4 regions of the Rhizobium sp. P28RR-XV genome follow, and region 4 is predicted to be linked to each of the others. Evidence: riboswitches for the same ligand, from Rfam matches in the RefSeq annotation. Region 4 holds a riboswitch; each other region holds the start of a gene.
The links. A riboswitch is a leader RNA that binds a small molecule or an ion and turns the genes downstream of it on or off. The one in region 4 is predicted to bind cobalamin.

Region 1 (4,210 bases), on a different contig from region 4:
TGCTCGATCGCTTCGGATCGGCTCTCGACGTCGTGGCACAGATCTTGCGTACTCTTGCATCCGCGGTCGAAAAGGGCGAGCCGGTATCCGCCTCGGAAGCCAATATCGCGCTGCGCCAGTCCCTGATGGCGACGGAATCGCTCCTGACCGACGCTCAGCGCGAACGCGCCTTCTGGCTGACAAAAGAGGGAATTTCCGAGGCCATCCCTCGCTCGCTTTGGCGAATCCGCAACGACATGACCTATGTCAGCCACATCGTGGAAACGCCTTTCCCGCCGGCGATCGTCGAAGTGATCGGGCCGCAGGCGGGACGAGTGCTCGAGGCACAGGCCCGCTTCGCGGAAGCATGTGGCCGGGCGCTGCGTGCCGGCGGCGAGATCGATTCAGCGGTGCTTTCGGCTGGCGATGAAGCTTTCGAGGCCGCGTTTAGCGCTCTTCAACGTTCCGAAGCTGCTCAATCGATGGATTTTAGCGAAACAGGCCGCCTGTTTGGTCTCGATTTCACCTTGCGCCGCATGCGTCAGAATTTTCTCGATCTTGCCGATCGCATCCGCGAAAGCAAGGTCAGTTGAAGCGACGAGGCGGTTTCGGCATGACCTGGTCTCTCAACGCCCAGCGTAAGGGAGCCGGTCAACAAGACCGACTCCCTTTGCTCATTAGGAACGAAGAGGGTTTTGCGTTTCCGCTTTTAGTGAACCGCTCCCGATCCGCCAGCCGCAACGATCGCAAAGGGCTGCCCCTCGACAGCAATGCTGCGGATTTCCTTGAGCGACTGGCCGTCCACCAAGCGAATAAGGCCGTGACGTGGATCCATAATGGCGAGAAGGTCGCCGGCAATGGCTAGGCGCGGCCGGGGATCGCGCCAATGGCCGTCCTTGCTGTAGGGTTCGGTGACCGCCTCGGATTTCACGATTGCGCCTTTCACCACATCGAGAAGATGCAGACTACCATCCTCGGTGAGGATATAGGCATGCTGCGGCTTTGCCGGATCGAGCACGAAGTCGACGCGTCGTGTCGGCAGTTCGATCAGCTTGTAGGGCTCGACTGCGTTGTCTGGGTCGATCAGCACGACATTTTGCTCACCGTAATTGCCGAGGAAAAATTGCATGGAGGTGCCGCCGAGCAATGTCGATACCTTGCCTTTCGGGAGAGGCGCGTCATAGGCGAGCGTATCGAGCTTCGGGCCGTTGACACCGCCAGGGCGCGCGATGAGGACGCCTTCCTCGCAACCGAAGGCAACCAGCCGGGGGAGGTTGCCTCCCCGTGAAGGCCAGTGCAAGGCTTGATATCGCCGACCTGCTCGCCCTTTCGGTTGAGGACGCGCAAGCCGAGACGTGGTGGCAGCTCACCCTCCTTGACCGGTGCCTCCATGTTCGGCGCCGATACGAGAAGATGATTGCCCATCGGAACGGCAACGCCGTGGTGGGCGGCCATCGTCTCGAATGCACGGATGTCAGGTTTACCTTCTGCAAGACCGCTCTCGGACAGGAGGTCGAACTTGTCGTCGCGATCGTAGAAGATCGCGATATCATTGCCGTGCGTTACCACGTGCCTCGGCTTTTCACCCCTGATCGCAGCTGGAAGCAGTTTCGGTTCGGAAAGCTCGATGTCGCGATGTTCTCCGTGATCGGAGAGCGAGATGCCGGTCGCGATGGCGTGGACGACATTCTTTTCGCCCTGCACGGCAAAGACTGTTCGGCCGGACTGGCTGAGCGACAGCGCGGCATAGCCGTCAAGATCGAACCGACCGATCTCCTTACCGCTTGTCGCGTCAATCGCGCGGACGATCGGCAGGCTGTGATCGGCAACGAACAGCCGCCAGCTTTCCGTCTCGTTTTCGCTGTCGGCAAAAGAGGGAAACGGAAACAGCAATGTGCAGGCGAGCGACGAGGCTGCAAGGAAGATACCGGAACCTGTGCGTAGCATGGAAAATCCTTTATGTAATAACATTACATATGCAGCGTAATAAAATAACGCTGTGCTTGTCCAGCCCTTGCATGCACGCATCAAGCGAAATGAGCATCCATATCAGCATGGAAATCGATTGGGGGACTTCGAAGCGGTTGACGTAATTTTAACTCAGGCTACTATATATAGTGTTCGAGGTTCCCCTGATTCGCAAGAATTGGAGGCTAAGATGGGAATCCGGTCGGCAAACATGATGATTGCCAAGCCGGAGCTGCACCCGCAACTGTGAGCGGCGAGCATTCGTTTGACGAAGTCACTGAGGCCATGTGCCTTGGGAAGGCGAAACGAATGCGTCGACCCGCGAGCCAGGAGACCTGCCTTGAGCAATAACGATCACCGTTCTTAAACGCCGCTCGCAACGGCCGGCATTGCGCTTTGCAGATCTGTCAAAATCCCATGATACCCCGGCGGAGATGTCCGGTTTCGGGCGAATCGCGCGCATCCCGCGAGACGAGGACGTATCATGGACTATGCCGATTATATCGCCGATCCCTCGCGCGACTGCGCGATCGTCGTTCATCGCGGCATCTGGCGCGCCGCGCCGGAAAACAGCTTGCTGGCAATCGAGCGAGCCATGTCTGCCGGCTATGATGCCGTCGAGATCGACGTGCGATGCAGCAGCGACGGCGAGTTCTTTCTCCTGCATGACGATACGCTTGAGCGGACGGCCGGCCTCATCCAGGAGGCAGAGGGGCTGACGCTGCAGCAACTGTCGAGCCTGCACCTGCGTGACCGCAATGGCGGCGAGACGAACCGGATGACCGGAGAAAAGCTGCCGAGCCTGAAGGATGTCTTCGATCTCACGCGCGGCCGTGTTTTCCTGCATCTCGATGTCAAGCGCAGAGACATGATCCCCGGTGTGATCGCCTGTGCTCGTGCCATGGGCGTCGATCGGCAAGTCGATTTCTGGGGCGATCTGAGGACCCCGGACGATCTTGCCTGGATCCAGCACAAGGTATTGCCGGAGATGGTTCTCTTCATGGCGAAAACACGCCTCGGTTCCCAGGATGCGGAGAGCCAGCTCGATCTTCTATTTCAGCTCAACCCGCTGCTGTGCGAAATCTACTTCGACAGCTTGGACCAGCTTTCTGCTCGCAAGGCGCTTTTTGCTGACGCGGGCGTGCGCCTGTGGGTCAATACACTCGATTCCGTTTCCTGCGCAGGCTTTACGGATACCGCCGCGCTGCAGGACCCCGCGGCAATTTGGGGCCGCCTGATCGATGCAGGCGTCTCCGCCATCCAGACGGATGAGGCTGAGGCGCTGAGGACCTACCTCAAGGCTCGTTAGTCAGCTTTTCGATGTAATCATCCTGAACTGATCGCGCTGCGATAGCTCACGGTCGCGCAGCAGCGTTCGCCTTGATATGAAAACGCAAATGGCCGGCCCTAGCGGATAGAGCCAGCCATTTAACCCATCCAGCCTTTACGGCCAGGGTCGCGATTACTTGTTGAGTGCATCCTTCAGCGCCTTGGCTGGCGTGAAGGCAAGCTTCTTCGAGGCGGCAACCTTGATGGTGGCGCCCGTTCCCGGATTGCGTGCTTCACGTTCCGGCGTGTCCTTGACCTTGAACTTGCCAAAGCCAGGAATCGAGGTTTCGGCGCCGGAGGTCGCGGCTCCGGTGATGGCTCCAAAGACGGCTTCTACGATTGCCTTGCTCTGAACTTTGGTGAGCTTATGCTCCGCTGCAATTTGATCTGCGATTTCATTGGTAGTGGTCATGAGGCTTCCCCCGCATTGATGACGCCGGAATCATTTCCATTGCCGGTGACAGTTGTCACCTGGAGTTCTGCACGGAAAGGCCGAGAAAGCCGGTATTTCCACAATTTCCGACGTATTGAAGCCATTTTAGGCGCTTTACGTGGGTGTTTTCCCAGTCCAAGCACAAGTCGGATAGCCTGCGGGAGGACGGTTGGGGGCATCCGCAGACGCCTTGCGAATCTGCTGAAAATGCCGGAATCGGCGGCTCCAGCGCGTTTTCGCCAATCGGATGCGGGCCATGGCGGCGCAATCGAGGCTGGTCTTTCTCCGGACGGGTCTATAGAGCCTCGCTCACGATGTTTGAATGGGACAAGCAATGGAACATGAGATCAAGATAGGCAATCGCGGCGATTTCGGGCTCTGGGCCATCGAGCTCGCAAAGCAGATCATCAGCGATGAGGGCTTTGAACTGGCAAGAGCGGGACGGGACGGGACGGACGATGATGTGCGCGCAGCCGGCAATGCGCTTGGCCAAGCGATCAC
Region 2 (4,210 bases), on a different contig from region 4:
TTCGATAAAACCCCGGTCAGCGACTTGCTTTAGAGTTCACCCGAGACTTCCCGGCGGCGGCGGTCGAGTTCCTCGCTGTAGCGCCGCAGCGTATAGCTTTCGGTCAGCAGACCGATCACCCTGCGTTCGATCAGATCGTTGACGACGACGAGCGCTTCACTCTTGGTCTGGTCGAACATGGCGGCCGCTTGCTTGGCGTTCATCTGCGGCTGCAGGAATTCGTTGCGCAGCTGGATGAAATCGGAAAGCCCGTGTTCCTCGTCGTCCTTCTCGACCGGGCTCGCATAGACGTCGGGCACGAAGACCATTCCCGAATATTTATTGTTCTTGTCGATCAGGATGACGCGCTGGGCCGAGCCGATCGGAAAGTTCTTGCGGAACTCCTCGATGCTCATGTCGATGCTTCCCGTATGCACGTCGGGGCGCATCATGCGGGCGACCGTGAGATTGCGGATCCAGCCGACGTCGTGGGCGCTGCGGATGCTCTCGCCGCGCAGGTGGAAGCGCCATGTGGCGAAGGAGTAGCCGAAGGTGGTGCGGACCACGAGCGACGATGTGATGACGGCGGCCAGCACCAGGGCGGTGATCGGGAAGTCGCCGGTAATCTCCAGCGCCAGGAACGTCATCGTCAGCGGGCCGCCGATGATCGCGACGGCCAGCGAACTCATGCCGACCACGGCGTAGACGGCCGGCGTCAGCGTGTTGTGATCGAAATAGGGGGCGCAATAGGCGAAGATTTTGCCGAGAAGAGCACCCATGAACAGAGATGCGAAGAAAAGACCGCCTCTGAAGCCGGAGCCGATCGAGACTGCGGAGGCCAGCGATTTGAGGAGGAACAGCCCGACCAACGCCCCGATAGTCACATCCGTCGACAGGTTGAGATGCAGGGCGCCGTGCCCCGCCGACAAAACCTGCGGGGAGATCAGTGCCAGTGTGCCGACGACAAGGCCTCCGAGCGCTGGGCGGAAGGACGGCGCGATGGAACTCTTGCGCGCGAGCTCCTCGGTCCAGGCGACGCCCTGCATGATCAGGATGCCGACACCGGCGCAGAAGGCGCCGAGCAAAACTGCCGGCAGATAGTCGGCGGGGGCGATCGAGCCGATATGGCCGATATCGATGGCGAAGTCATCGCCGGCGAGCAGCCTCGCGATCATCGTCGATATCAATGCCGAGACGACGACAGGCGTCAGCGTCAGGATGGAGTAGGTGCCGATGATCAGCTCGAAGGCGTAAAAGGCGCCGGTGAGCGGCGCATTGAAGGCGGCGGCAATGGCGCCGGCGGCGCCGCAGCCGACGAGCATGCGCAGGTCCGCGCGGCGCATCTGCATCTTGTAGCCGAATTTGGAGGCGATGCCGGCCGCAAGCTGGGTGTAACCGGCCTCGAGCCCGACGGAGGCACCGAATCCATTCGAGATCAGGTTCTGTACGGCGACGAGGATACTATCGGTGAGCGACATCCGGCCGCCGTGCAGCGCATTGGCTTCGATCGGGTCGACCATCGGCTTCTTGCGTGTGCGCGACAATATATAGAGCAGGATACCGAGGATGATGCCGCCGGCGATCGGCGCGATGAACAGCACCGATTTGTCGGGAATCGCCACCGCCGCCGAACTCAGGCGCTCATAGTCGGTGATGCCGTAGATGAGGCTGTGAAGCTTGCGCGAGACGAAGCTCATCGCCGTCACGGCGCAGCCGGAGACTATTCCCACCAGCGCGCCGGCGAAAACAAGTCCCGATTCGCCACGGCGCAGCAATGCCCTGAACCGACCGAGATCGAATAGGGCCGAGAAGACGCCGAGGCGGCGTGGTTGGAATTTCTGCAACATGGGAAACGAACGATATGTTTTATTCGAATATGAGAGCTTACCCTCTATAGACTTCTAACATCAAAGAAATGCGGCAAAAAAGCCGCTGATTTTGCGGGAATATCGGGTCGATTTCGCAATCGGGACGCTGGGCGTCGCATCCATGCCCTTCATTGACTTGAACTCGGTGAAAGCCTAATCATTGCCGGCATAACGTATGGTTCCCGAGCGGCGATCTGTCGCATGGGATGAAAAGGGAATGTGAAGGGACGGACCCAATCCGGGCGTTCTCATCACAGCCGACCCCGCGACTGTAGAGCGGTCAGGGTCTTTCGTTCGGTTTGGGGTATATTCCGTCGATGGTTCGCATGGGGCGAACGAGGCGGGGCAGCGTAAAGCCGGAAAAGCCACTGGTGTGGCATCATGATCAACCGGGGCTGGACGCCTCCAATTCTACGAATCGTCCGCCTTTTCATGATGCATTGCCGGGAAGGCGAGGAAGACCCGCTGGCGCACGATCGGGGGCGACCGATTTCGGTCCGCCCCCGTCGCGGCGCCTTATCCGCGAGCCAGGAGACCTGCCATGCGTGCCGGGCGCAGAGCCCATTCCAGGAACGCCAGTTCCGCTGCCAGCACGGAGGTTGTCATGGCACAAGACGAGTTTTCGGCGTGTAGACGCCTGCTTTCCGGTATCGGCTTCATGATGTCGAGCCTCGCTGTTTTGCGGGAGCAGGAATAACGCATGTCCTCTTCGGCCTCCCGAGCTGTCTTCGTCCTTGGGGGCGCGCGTTCCGGTAAATCCCGATTCGCCGAATCTCTGGTTTTGGATACCGGTCTTGAGCGTCACTATGTGGCGACGGGGCAGGCGTGGGATAATGAGATGCGCGAGCGCATCGCCCAGCATCGTGCCGACCGCGGCGATCTATGGCAGACGCATGAGGAGCCGATCGATCTCGTTGCGCGGCTCGCCGCAATCGACGCCGAAGGGCGCGCGGTGCTTGTCGACTGCCTGACGCTTTGGGTGACCAATCTGATGATGGCGGAGCGTGATATGACGGCGGAGTTCACCGCTCTTACGGAATTCCTGCCGAAGGCGCGATCGCGGCTCGTTCTCGTATCCAACGAGGTCGGCCTTGGAATCGTGCCTGAAAATCGCATGGCTCGCGAATTTCGCGATCATGCCGGCCGCCTGCACCAGATGGTCGCGGCGGCAAGTGCCGAAGTTTATTTTATCGCAGCGGGCTTGCCGCTGAAAATGAAGGGCTGATCCATATGAACCAGGAAAAGATTCCCGCCACCGTCATCACCGGCTTTCTCGGGGCCGGCAAGACGACGATGATCCGCAACCTCCTGCAGAATGCCGGCGGCAAGAAGATCGCGCTGATCATCAACGAATTCGGCGATCTCGGCGTCGATGGCGACGTGCTCAAGGGCTGCGGCGCGGAGAACTGCACCGAAGACGATATCATCGAGCTGACCAACGGCTGCATCTGCTGCACCGTCGCCGACGACTTCATCCCCACGATGACGAAGCTCTTGGAGCGCGATGCGCGCCCGGATCACATCGTTATCGAGACGTCGGGCCTTGCCCTGCCGCAGCCGCTGGTCGCCGCCTTCAACTGGCCCGATATCCGCACCCACGTCACCGTCGACGGCGTCATCACGGTGGTCGATAGCGCCGCCGTTGCCGCTGGCCGCTTTGCCGACGATCACGATGCTGTCGAAGCCGCCCGCGTCGAGGACGACTCGCTCGACCACGAGAGCCCGATCGAGGAACTGTTCGAGGATCAGTTGACCTGCGCCGATCTGATCGTGCTGAACAAGACCGATCTCATCGATGTCGCTGGTCTTGGCCGGGTGCGCGCCGAGGTTGCTTCGCGCACCGCCCGCAAGCCGACGATCATCGAAGCCAAGAACGGCGATGTGCCGGCCGCCATCCTGCTCGGCCTCGGCATCGGCACCGAAGACGATATCGTCAACCGCAAATCGCATCACGAGCTGGAGCATGAGGACGGCACGCCGCACGATCATGACGAGTTCGACAGCTTCGTCGTCGAGCTCGGCCCGATTGCCGATCCGGCCGCCTTCATCGATGCGCTGAAGGGCGTGATCGCGGAACATGACGTGCTGCGCCTCAAGGGCTTCGGCGACGTTCCGGGCAAGCCCATGCGCCTGCAGGTGCAGGCTGTCGGCAGCCGCATCGACACTTATTTCGACCGTGCATGGACACCGGGTGAAGCGCGTGCGACCAGACTTGTGGTGATCGGCCTGCACGAGATGGACGAGACGATCGTACGCAAGGCGATCGAAGCGTTGGTCTAAGGCAAGTCCATGCATCTCCTCCTAGCTCAGAAGGGAACGATCAGCGACGGCGAAGAGGCGATCGACCTCGGCCAATCGCCGGC
Region 3 (4,210 bases), on a different contig from region 4:
ATCGCACAGGCGCCGACATGCAACGGGCCGCGACAAACGCTGGTTTCGCTCATGGTCGACGTCGACCCAGTCGTCACGGCGTCAACGCCGCAATCGAAGCCGGTCGAGATCAACGAGCTGAACTACCAGGATTTTTAAAGCGCGCCGTAATCTTTCAGATTCGCCTTTCGCGCTTTGGGTCTTTGATTTTGCGCATGTCGTTACCGCAAAACCGCTGCGCAATTTTGCGCGACATGCTTTAGGCCTCGACCTGGACATCCGTCTTCGGACGGGAGCAGCAGGCGAGGATATAGCCCTCTTCGATCTCGTCATCGAGGATGCCGCCATTGTGGCTCATCTCGACTTCGCCCGAAAGCTTCATCACCCGGCATGTGCCGCAGAGCCCCGACTCACAGGCCGCGCCGATGCGAACGCCGGCGCCTCGCGCGGCCTGAAGCACGGTCTGCCCCGCCGCGCAAACGACATCCTTGCCGGCCATGGTGAAGCGGATCGTCGTTGCGGCCTCACCCGATGCATCGTCGGAAACCTCCGCAAGCGGCGTTGCCGCATTCGCCGGCTGGAAGCTCTCCTGATGGTAGCGCGACATGTCGAAGCCATGCGCCTCCAGCATGGAGCGCACGGCATCCATGAAGACTTCCGGGCCGCAGCAGAAGATGGTCCGATCCATGAAATCGGGCGCCAGCAGGCCGATCTTCGCCTTGTCGATGCGGCCCTTCAATCCGGACCAGAGATCGGTGCGGCCACAGCCCTCGACGATCAAGCCGAGATTGAGGTTCGGCATGAAACGGGCGAGATATTCGAGCTCGGACCGGAAGATGATGTCGGCCGGGCCGCGCGAGCAATTGACGAAGGTAATATCCGACAGCGGTGCGGTATCAGCCATGTAGCGCGTCATCGACATCATCGGCGTGATGCCGGAGCCGGCGGAGACGAACAGATATTTTTCGCCGGGATGACGGATATGGCTGAAATCGCCGAGCGGACCGAACGCCTTGATGCGCATGCCCGGCTTCAGGTTCTCGAACATCCAGCGGGTGCCGATGCTGTCCTTCTGTGCCTTCACCGTCACGGCGACCGAGAAGGGCCGCGATGGCGTCGACGACAGCGTATAGGTGCGCATGACCGGCTCCGGAGCCGTCGGCAGCTCCAGCGTCACGAACTGGCCCGGCAGATAGCGGAACCAGTTGTCCTTGTCGGACCGGAACGTGAAGGTCATCACGTCGGGCGCTTCGGGCGTTGCCGAGAGGCATTCGAGCAGATGCTGCCTGTCGCTCCAGGGCTGCATCTGGTCGAGGTGGCGGTGCGGAAGGGAGACGGTCATATTCATGCTCAGGCAACCGCCGACAGCTTGGCCTGGTCGCCTTGCAGCCGGTTGATCATGAACGTCGTGTACCATTCGACGAACTGCATGACGCCGCCTTCATGGATTTCCGAATAGGGGCCGGGCTCATAGGCCGGCGAGCGGATACCAAAGGCATTCTCCTCGACGATGCGGCGGTCCTGATCGTTGGTTTCGGTCCAGACGTGCGTCAGCTCCTCGAGATTGTAGTCGACGCCCTCGACGGCATCCTTGTGGACGAGCCACTTCGTGGTGACGGCGGTTTCGTCGGCGCTGATCGGCAGGACGCGGAAGGAAATCGCATGGTCGCCGAGGATGTGGTTCCACGTCGTCGGGTAATGGAACAGCAGCATCGTGCCGATGCCGTTGATCGTCACATCCGGCGAAAGCGGCCGCCTGACGGCGTTCTGGCCGGACATGGTGTAGCTCTCGGCCCCCTCGATCAGCGGCATGCGCGCGGCGCGGAACTGTCCATCCGGCGAGATCTTGAACTCGCTCGGCAGGCCGGCCGCTTCGCAGCGCTGCCAGTGTTCGGTGATGACGGGGTCGTTCATCGCGCCCTGCACGCCGGTCACGGTCGGCGCTTCCGGGAAAGTGCGGCAAAGTTCGGGATGATTGGCCGCGCAATGGTAGCATTCGCGGTTGTTTTCCCAGACGAGCTTCCAGTTCCCCTTCTCAATGATGGTGCTCTGGAAGGCAACCTTGGCTTCGCTGATGCGATGCGGTGCCATGTAAGGTTCGATCGCGGCGCGAACCGGCTTGAAATCCGGCGCGTTCTGCGCGAGGCAAATGAAGATGTAGCCGCCGACGCTTTCGCAATGAACCGGCTTCAGCGAATGCTGGCTCTTGTCGAAATCCTCGGCCATCTGGCGGGCAAAGAGCAGAGAGCCGTCGAGCTCGTAGGTCCACTGATGATAGGGGCAGACAAGCTTTGCCGAGGAGCCGCGCTCGGTCGTGCAGACGCGCGAGCCACGATGGCGACAGCTATTGTGAAAGGCGCGGATGACCTGATCGCGGCCGCGGACGATCACGACTGGATAGTCGCCGATCTGGACGGTGAAATAATTGCCCGCGCGCGGCACTTCGCAATCATGGCCGATAAACAGCCAGTCGCGATAGTAGATCGTCTCCATATCGAGCTTGAAGTAGTCCGGATCGGTATAGAACGGTTGCTCCAGGCTCAAACCTGTCCGGTGGTTCTTCAATTGCCGCAGAACTTTGCTGCCAATATCCATTTGCCTATCCTTCGCAGTACCAGGAAACGGGCGCAGGACATGCGTGGCTGGTTGAAGACAGCCCAAAGCAATGCCCCGACCGCCCGCCGCGGTCAGTAAACCATATGTGCCCAAGGCTGGTTTCCGGGCTCTGGAGCGGCCCTGTTTCCAGGGCCCCATGGCACCTTCCCAGGTCGATCGACCCAGTGGCTTTATTCGCCATGCCTTACTCCACTACCGTTGCGGGGGCAGCGCCGGATTTTGACCGGCTTCCCAATTCTCCGTCTCCCTAGCAGACGGCACCTTGAGATTGATTTCATCATATCCCTCGGCCCGATCGGCCGCTGTGCTGCAATGCGACATCGGCTTCGAAATTGACGACAGACGGAACCGGACGATGGGACGGTTGCCTGTCGTTACAATATGGAGAGACAATTCAATCTCTTAGGCGCTTGCATGGGAGATGGCCCGCGCATCGCATGCGCATTCCGCCAATGGCGCTTTATCTTGATTGCGACAGATCCGCGAACGGCTGATAATCAGGGGAATGATTGGGCGGCGGAGAGCGACGGCAGAGCCGCCATCGAGAGCCGTCGCTCCGGCGCGATTAAGCTCGGCTCAAGCTCCATGATCCATCATGACGCCCAGAGAGTTTTATAGCGAGATCCGGCATGGCCAAACTCAGATATTTCGACGCTGGGAAGCCCGCCGAGCCCGAACCGGCGCCAGCGGTATCGACGACGGGGTACAGCGAATTCCTGCGTACCGGCCGCATCAACCGCAACAGGCCGCATTGGCTGGCGGAAGAGCGGGAATACCTCAGCCATGAGCAGGTGGCCGAGCGCACGGCGCTGAAGCTGCGGGACGCCGGTGAAAAGACCCATGACCGGCTCAACAATTTCCACAAGTCCATCCGCTTTCCGAAACTCATTTTTCATCACACGCTGAAGGACACGCCGCATCTCGGCTATTGTCACGTTACCGCCGCGCGGACCCAGTTCGCACGATATGAGGAAGTGAACTGGGCCTTCTATATCGCCAACTTCTTTGCCCGAATCGGCCAGGAAGAAAACTTCTTCGAAGACATCAGCCTGAAATATTCGCGGATGTATTTCGCCGTTGCCATCCATCCGGACAGGCAAGCGGAAGATAAGAAGCTGACGATCAATCGCGACATTCGCGGCAACGGCGTGCTGTTCCACACTCACGATCCGCAGATCGCCATCCGCAATGTTCTCCTGCTCGGCGCGCGCAACGAGCAGCTTCGCGACATCATTCGCCAGCTTTGACGATTGATCCGAAAACTCGAAGAGCATAAGAACGGCCTGAACTGCAAGTAGGCAGGCCATGGCACGACACATAGATATTCTCGAACATCCGCAAACGGCGATAGAGGTTGCGACGGTAACGCTTGCCGAAGGGCTGCCGATCGGTCTGCCGACGGAGACGGTCTACGGTCTCGCCGCCGATGCCACCAATCCCACAGCCATTACCCGGATCTACGAGACGAAGGGGCGGCCGCGCTTCAACCCGCTGATCTGCCATATGAGCGATCTCGCCATGGCGGAACGCTACGCGGTCTTCGATCTCGTCTCGCGCAAGCTGGCGGAGGCCTTCTGGCCCGGCCCGCTGACGCTGGTTCTGCCGCTCAGACCCG
Region 4 (4,210 bases):
TGTGCGGAAGGTCGAGCCTGAAACCACTGTCTTTGCATCGATCGTCACGGCGCAAAGCGGGAAATTGCCCGACCGCACTTGACCACTCCGCACGGCGCGCCAGATAGCGCCCATTATTCATGCTCCGTGCAGGAGCGATCCACAGGCTCCCTCGATATTTTATAACCTCCCGAAGATCCTGAGTGCGCAATTCCTCGGATTGCGGTATCCGACACCACGGCATCGCTACGCATCAATTTCGAAGTTCAATTACGATAATGATCATCATCCCCGGTCCGCACTCGATCCCCTGTCCCGCCTCCAGCGACGTCCCGTCGCGCTCAGGGAGCGAGAGACTCGGTAAACCATTTTATAGAGATCGCGTGGTATCCTGCGCTGACTTAGACTATGGCCGGTGCGTACCATTGATGGGGCTCCTCGGGCAGATTGGGGATAGCCATGGGAATTGAAATGCATTTGCCTTCGCTGGTACGCGTCCTGGGGCAGGTGGCCATCATCGTCTACGCCTATTCCTGGGTCATCCGGATCGTCGATCGCGGCGTTTTGAAATCGGTTGCGGTCGGATTGCTGTTCGGCGTGGTCGGCATCCTGTCGATGGCTGATCCGATCCAGTGGATGCCGGGCGTCATCCAGGACGGCCGCTCGATCCTGCTCGTCCTGACGCCGGTCTATGGCGGCCCCCTGGGGACCATTGTCGCGGCTGTTATGATGGGCCTGTTCCGTTTCTTGGTCGGCGGCATGGGTGCCGTCGGCGGCGTTGCCGGGATCCTGATCGTCGCGCTTGCGGGCTATGTCCTCAGCCTCCTGCCGCGGCAGTGGATCGGCACGGGGTGGAGGCGATCGGCGCTGTTCGGTCTGGCGACCTGCACATCGCTCGTGGTTCTCGTCTTTCTGCCGTGGGCGGTCGCGCGCGAGCTTCTCCTCTCGGCAACGCTTCCGGTCACGATCGTCAATATAGTCGGTGTCTTTCTTCTCTCGGACCTGCTGGAGCGGGAGCAATATCGCATCGGCATCCAGCGCGCGCTCGAGAGCGAGGCAAGCCTCGATCCGCTGACGAAGCTGCCCAATCGCCGTGTCCTGCAGCGGGAAGGCGACCGTTGCAGCAAGGAGGCCGGCATCAGGCGCGTCCCGTTTTCGATCATCATGCTCGATATCGATCACTTCAAGAAGATCAACGACAGCTGGGGTCATTCCTTCGGCGATACGGTCCTGGCGCGGGTCGCGGACGTGATCCGGCAGACTGTCCGAAGGACCGACATTGCTGCGCGCTATGGCGGCGAAGAGATCGTCGTTCTGCTGCCGAACACCGATGTTAAGGCCGCCACCGCCGTTGCGGAGAAAATCCGCAAGGATATCGAGGCGACAATCCTGATGTTCGAGCAGGAGAGCATCCGCGTCACGGTCAGCATCGGTATTGCCTGCTCCCACGAGCCGACGGCCGACTTCAAGCATGTGCTGGAGGCTGCAGACAAGGCGCTTTATCGCGCCAAGGCCGGCGGGCGAAATCGCGTGGAATTGGCCGAGGCCGCTTAGCCAGCTATATGGATGCGGGCTGTGGGATTGCGCTCACTTACTTTATCGCATCCATGCGTCCTTGACGGGAAGGGGCCATCCAGCATAACTGGACGCGACGGTTCCCCAAGGAAGACTCCGAGGGGATTAATAGGGAACACGGTGAGGACGACCCAAAAGGGACCTAGACCGTGGCTGCCCCCGCAACTGTAAGCGGATTGCCGATCATCCCGGAGTGACCAACCTGCTGGTTCCCTCCGAGGGCATTGAGCCATGCCACTGCAAGCATGCTTGCGGGAAGGCAGATGATCGTCAGATATCCGCGAGCCAGGAGACCTGCCGTCGATCACGATCCAATCAGCCGGGCGGGGATGCCCGGAAGGGACAGAGAGAATGATTGACCTGAGCCTTCGACACTTTCAGACATCTATCGGTCTTGATTGGGATCCTCGCAACCGGCGGCGGTCTTTTTGAGCGCGATCGCGCTGATACCGCCCAGTTTCCCTCCTATCGAGATCGTTCATGCGCCATTTTTTGACGACCATTACATTTGCACTCGGCCTGAGCGGGTTTGCCGCTTCCGGTTTTGCCGCGACACAATATCCCCTCACCATCGATAATTGTGGCCAGAAGGTCACCTTCCAGAAGGCCCCGGCCAGGATCGTCTCGATCGGGCAGGGCATGACCGAGATCCTCTTCTCGCTCGGCCTTGCCGACAAGATCGCCGGAACGGCCGTCTGGGTCGGCCCTGTTCTGCCGCAATATGCCGAAGCCAACGGCAAGATCCCGCGGCTTGCCGATAATGATCCGAGCTTTGAGTCGGTCGTCGGCAAGGAGCCGGATCTGGTCATGGCCGAATTCGAGTGGCATTTCGGTCCGCAGGGCTCCGTCGGCAAGCGCGAGCAGTTTTCCGAACTGAGCATCAATACCTATATCGCGCCGACCGATTGCGTCGCCAAGGTCAATGCCGATGGCGGCGACGGCGTGCGCAAGGAACTGTTCACGATGGACCTGATCTATCAGGAGATCGATGAACTCGCGGACATCTTCGACGTTAAGGATCGCGGCGATGCCTTGATCGCAGACCTGAAGAAGCGCGAAGTGGATGCGGTCGCCTCGATTTCAGGCGCAGGGACCAAGGATCTTCCCATCGTGTTCTGGTTCTCCAGCAAGGAAGTCAATGGCGACGCCTTCATCGCGGGCAAGAACAGCGCGCCGGCCTATATCCTGAAGACGCTCGGCGCCAGGAATGTCGTGACGACCGAGGAAGAATGGCCGCTGGTCGGATGGGAGACGATTATGCAGGCCAATCCGGCCGTGATCGTCATCGCCACCATGGATCGCCGCCGCTATGCCGCCGACGATCCGAAGGTCAAGGTCGATTTCCTCGAGAAGGATCCGGTCACCAGCCAGCTCGATGCCGTCAAGAACAAGCATTTCGTTCTGATGGATGCCCAGTCGATGAACCCGACCGTTCGGACCATCGACGGCATCGAAATCCTGGCCAAGGGCATTAAGTCCTTCGGCCTGGCGCGGTGAAGATGCGTCTTGCTGCAGAACGACGGCCATGGTGGATGCTGCCGGCGCTTGCCCTGGCTGCCATCGTGATTCTGGCCTTCATGATCAGCCTTGCGGTGTCGATCGGCGAGATTTCCATCCCGTTGTCGACAACCGCAAAGGCGGTATCGAACCGGCTGTTCGGAACGAGCTTCGAACTGAGCCGGATTCACCAGGGCATCGTCTGGGACTATCGCCTGAGCCGGGCGCTCGTCGCCGCCAGCGCTGGCGCCTCCCTGGCATTGAGCGGCGTGATCCTGCAGGCCCTGTTGCGCAATCCGCTTGCCGAACCCTATGTGCTCGGCATTTCGGCGGGTGCCTCGACCGGTGCGGTCTGTATCATGATCCTCGGGCTCGGCTACGGCGTTCTCGGGCTTTCCGGCGGAGCGTTCCTGGGTGCGATCGTTGCTTTCCTGTTCGTCGGCCTGCTCGCGACGGGTGTCGGCGGCACGAGCGAGCGGATCATCCTGTGCGGTGTTGCCGGCTCGCAGCTTTTCAACGCGCTGACCTCCTATATCGTCACCACGTCGGCCAATGCCGAGCAGGCGAGGGGCGTGATGTTCTGGCTGCTCGGTTCGCTGAGCGGCGTGCGCTGGCCGGACGTCTATCTTTCGGGGCCGGTCGCCATTCTCGGCTTTGCCGTCTGCATGGCGCATGTCCGCGTGCTCGATGCCTTCATCTTCGGCACGGATGCGGCCGCCTCTTTGGGGATCGCGGTGCGACGCGCGCAGATCGTCCTGCTTGGCGTTACGGCCTTCATGACGGCCGCCGTCGTCAGCATCGTCGGCTCGATCGGCTTCGTCGGGCTCGTCATCCCGCATGCCGCCCGTTTCGTCGTAGGGCCAAGCCATGACCGGCTGCTGCCGGCGGCAGCCCTTGCCGGCGCCATTTTCATGGTCGGCGCCGATATCATCTCCAGGGTCATCATTCCCCAGCAGATCCTGCCGATCGGCGTGGTCACCGCCCTGTTCGGGGCTCCCGCCTTCGCCATCATTCTCTATCGCGCCCGGAGGACGGCATGAGCATCGCTGTGGACACGGTGACCTTCGCGGCCGGCAATACCTTGATCGTCAACGGCATCAGCCTGGCGGTGGAAAAGGGCAAGGTTCTCGGCCTTCTCGGGCCGAACGGCTCGGGCAAA

Region 1: it holds a riboswitch for cobalamin, as region 4 does, so the genes downstream of both, HGP12_RS19005 (glycerophosphodiester phosphodiesterase family protein) here and HGP12_RS09195 (ABC transporter substrate-binding protein) in region 4, are expected to answer to the same signal.
Region 2: it holds a riboswitch for cobalamin, as region 4 does, so the genes downstream of both, cobU (bifunctional adenosylcobinamide kinase/adenosylcobinamide-phosphate guanylyltransferase) here and HGP12_RS09195 (ABC transporter substrate-binding protein) in region 4, are expected to answer to the same signal.
Region 3: it holds a riboswitch for cobalamin, as region 4 does, so the genes downstream of both, HGP12_RS20805 (SRPBCC family protein) here and HGP12_RS09195 (ABC transporter substrate-binding protein) in region 4, are expected to answer to the same signal.

The regions. Positions count from the first base shown of each region.
Region 1 is NZ_JABAIG010000008.1:302,845-307,054, reverse strand. It holds gene HGP12_RS19015 (FUSC family protein) at 1-572, shown strand, start outside; partial or broken gene HGP12_RS19010 (hypothetical protein) at 689-1,926, opposite strand; cobalamin riboswitch at 2,087-2,305, shown strand; gene HGP12_RS19005 (glycerophosphodiester phosphodiesterase family protein) at 2,432-3,256, shown strand; gene HGP12_RS19000 (HU family DNA-binding protein) at 3,410-3,688, opposite strand; gene HGP12_RS18995 (hypothetical protein) at 4,044-4,210, shown strand, end outside.
Region 2 is NZ_JABAIG010000001.1:170,427-174,636, forward strand. It holds gene HGP12_RS00830 (cobyric acid synthase) at 1-8, shown strand, start outside; gene HGP12_RS00835 (chloride channel protein) at 30-1,826, opposite strand; cobalamin riboswitch at 2,007-2,406, shown strand; gene cobU (bifunctional adenosylcobinamide kinase/adenosylcobinamide-phosphate guanylyltransferase) at 2,548-3,072, shown strand; gene cobW (cobalamin biosynthesis protein CobW) at 3,078-4,127, shown strand; gene cobN (cobaltochelatase subunit CobN) at 4,137-4,210, shown strand, end outside.
Region 3 is NZ_JABAIG010000009.1:308,025-312,234, reverse strand. It holds gene HGP12_RS20815 (glycoside hydrolase family 25 protein) at 1-138, shown strand, start outside; gene HGP12_RS20810 (hybrid-cluster NAD(P)-dependent oxidoreductase) at 239-1,327, opposite strand; gene HGP12_RS20805 (SRPBCC family protein) at 1,330-2,574, opposite strand; cobalamin riboswitch at 2,671-2,875, opposite strand; gene HGP12_RS20800 (DUF6656 family protein) at 3,225-3,842, shown strand; gene HGP12_RS20795 (L-threonylcarbamoyladenylate synthase) at 3,901-4,210, shown strand, end outside.
Region 4 is NZ_JABAIG010000003.1:495,345-499,554, forward strand. It holds gene HGP12_RS09190 (GGDEF domain-containing protein) at 439-1,533, shown strand; cobalamin riboswitch at 1,615-1,871, shown strand; gene HGP12_RS09195 (ABC transporter substrate-binding protein) at 2,035-3,051, shown strand; gene HGP12_RS09200 (FecCD family ABC transporter permease) at 3,054-4,091, shown strand; gene HGP12_RS09205 (ABC transporter ATP-binding protein) at 4,088-4,210, shown strand, end outside.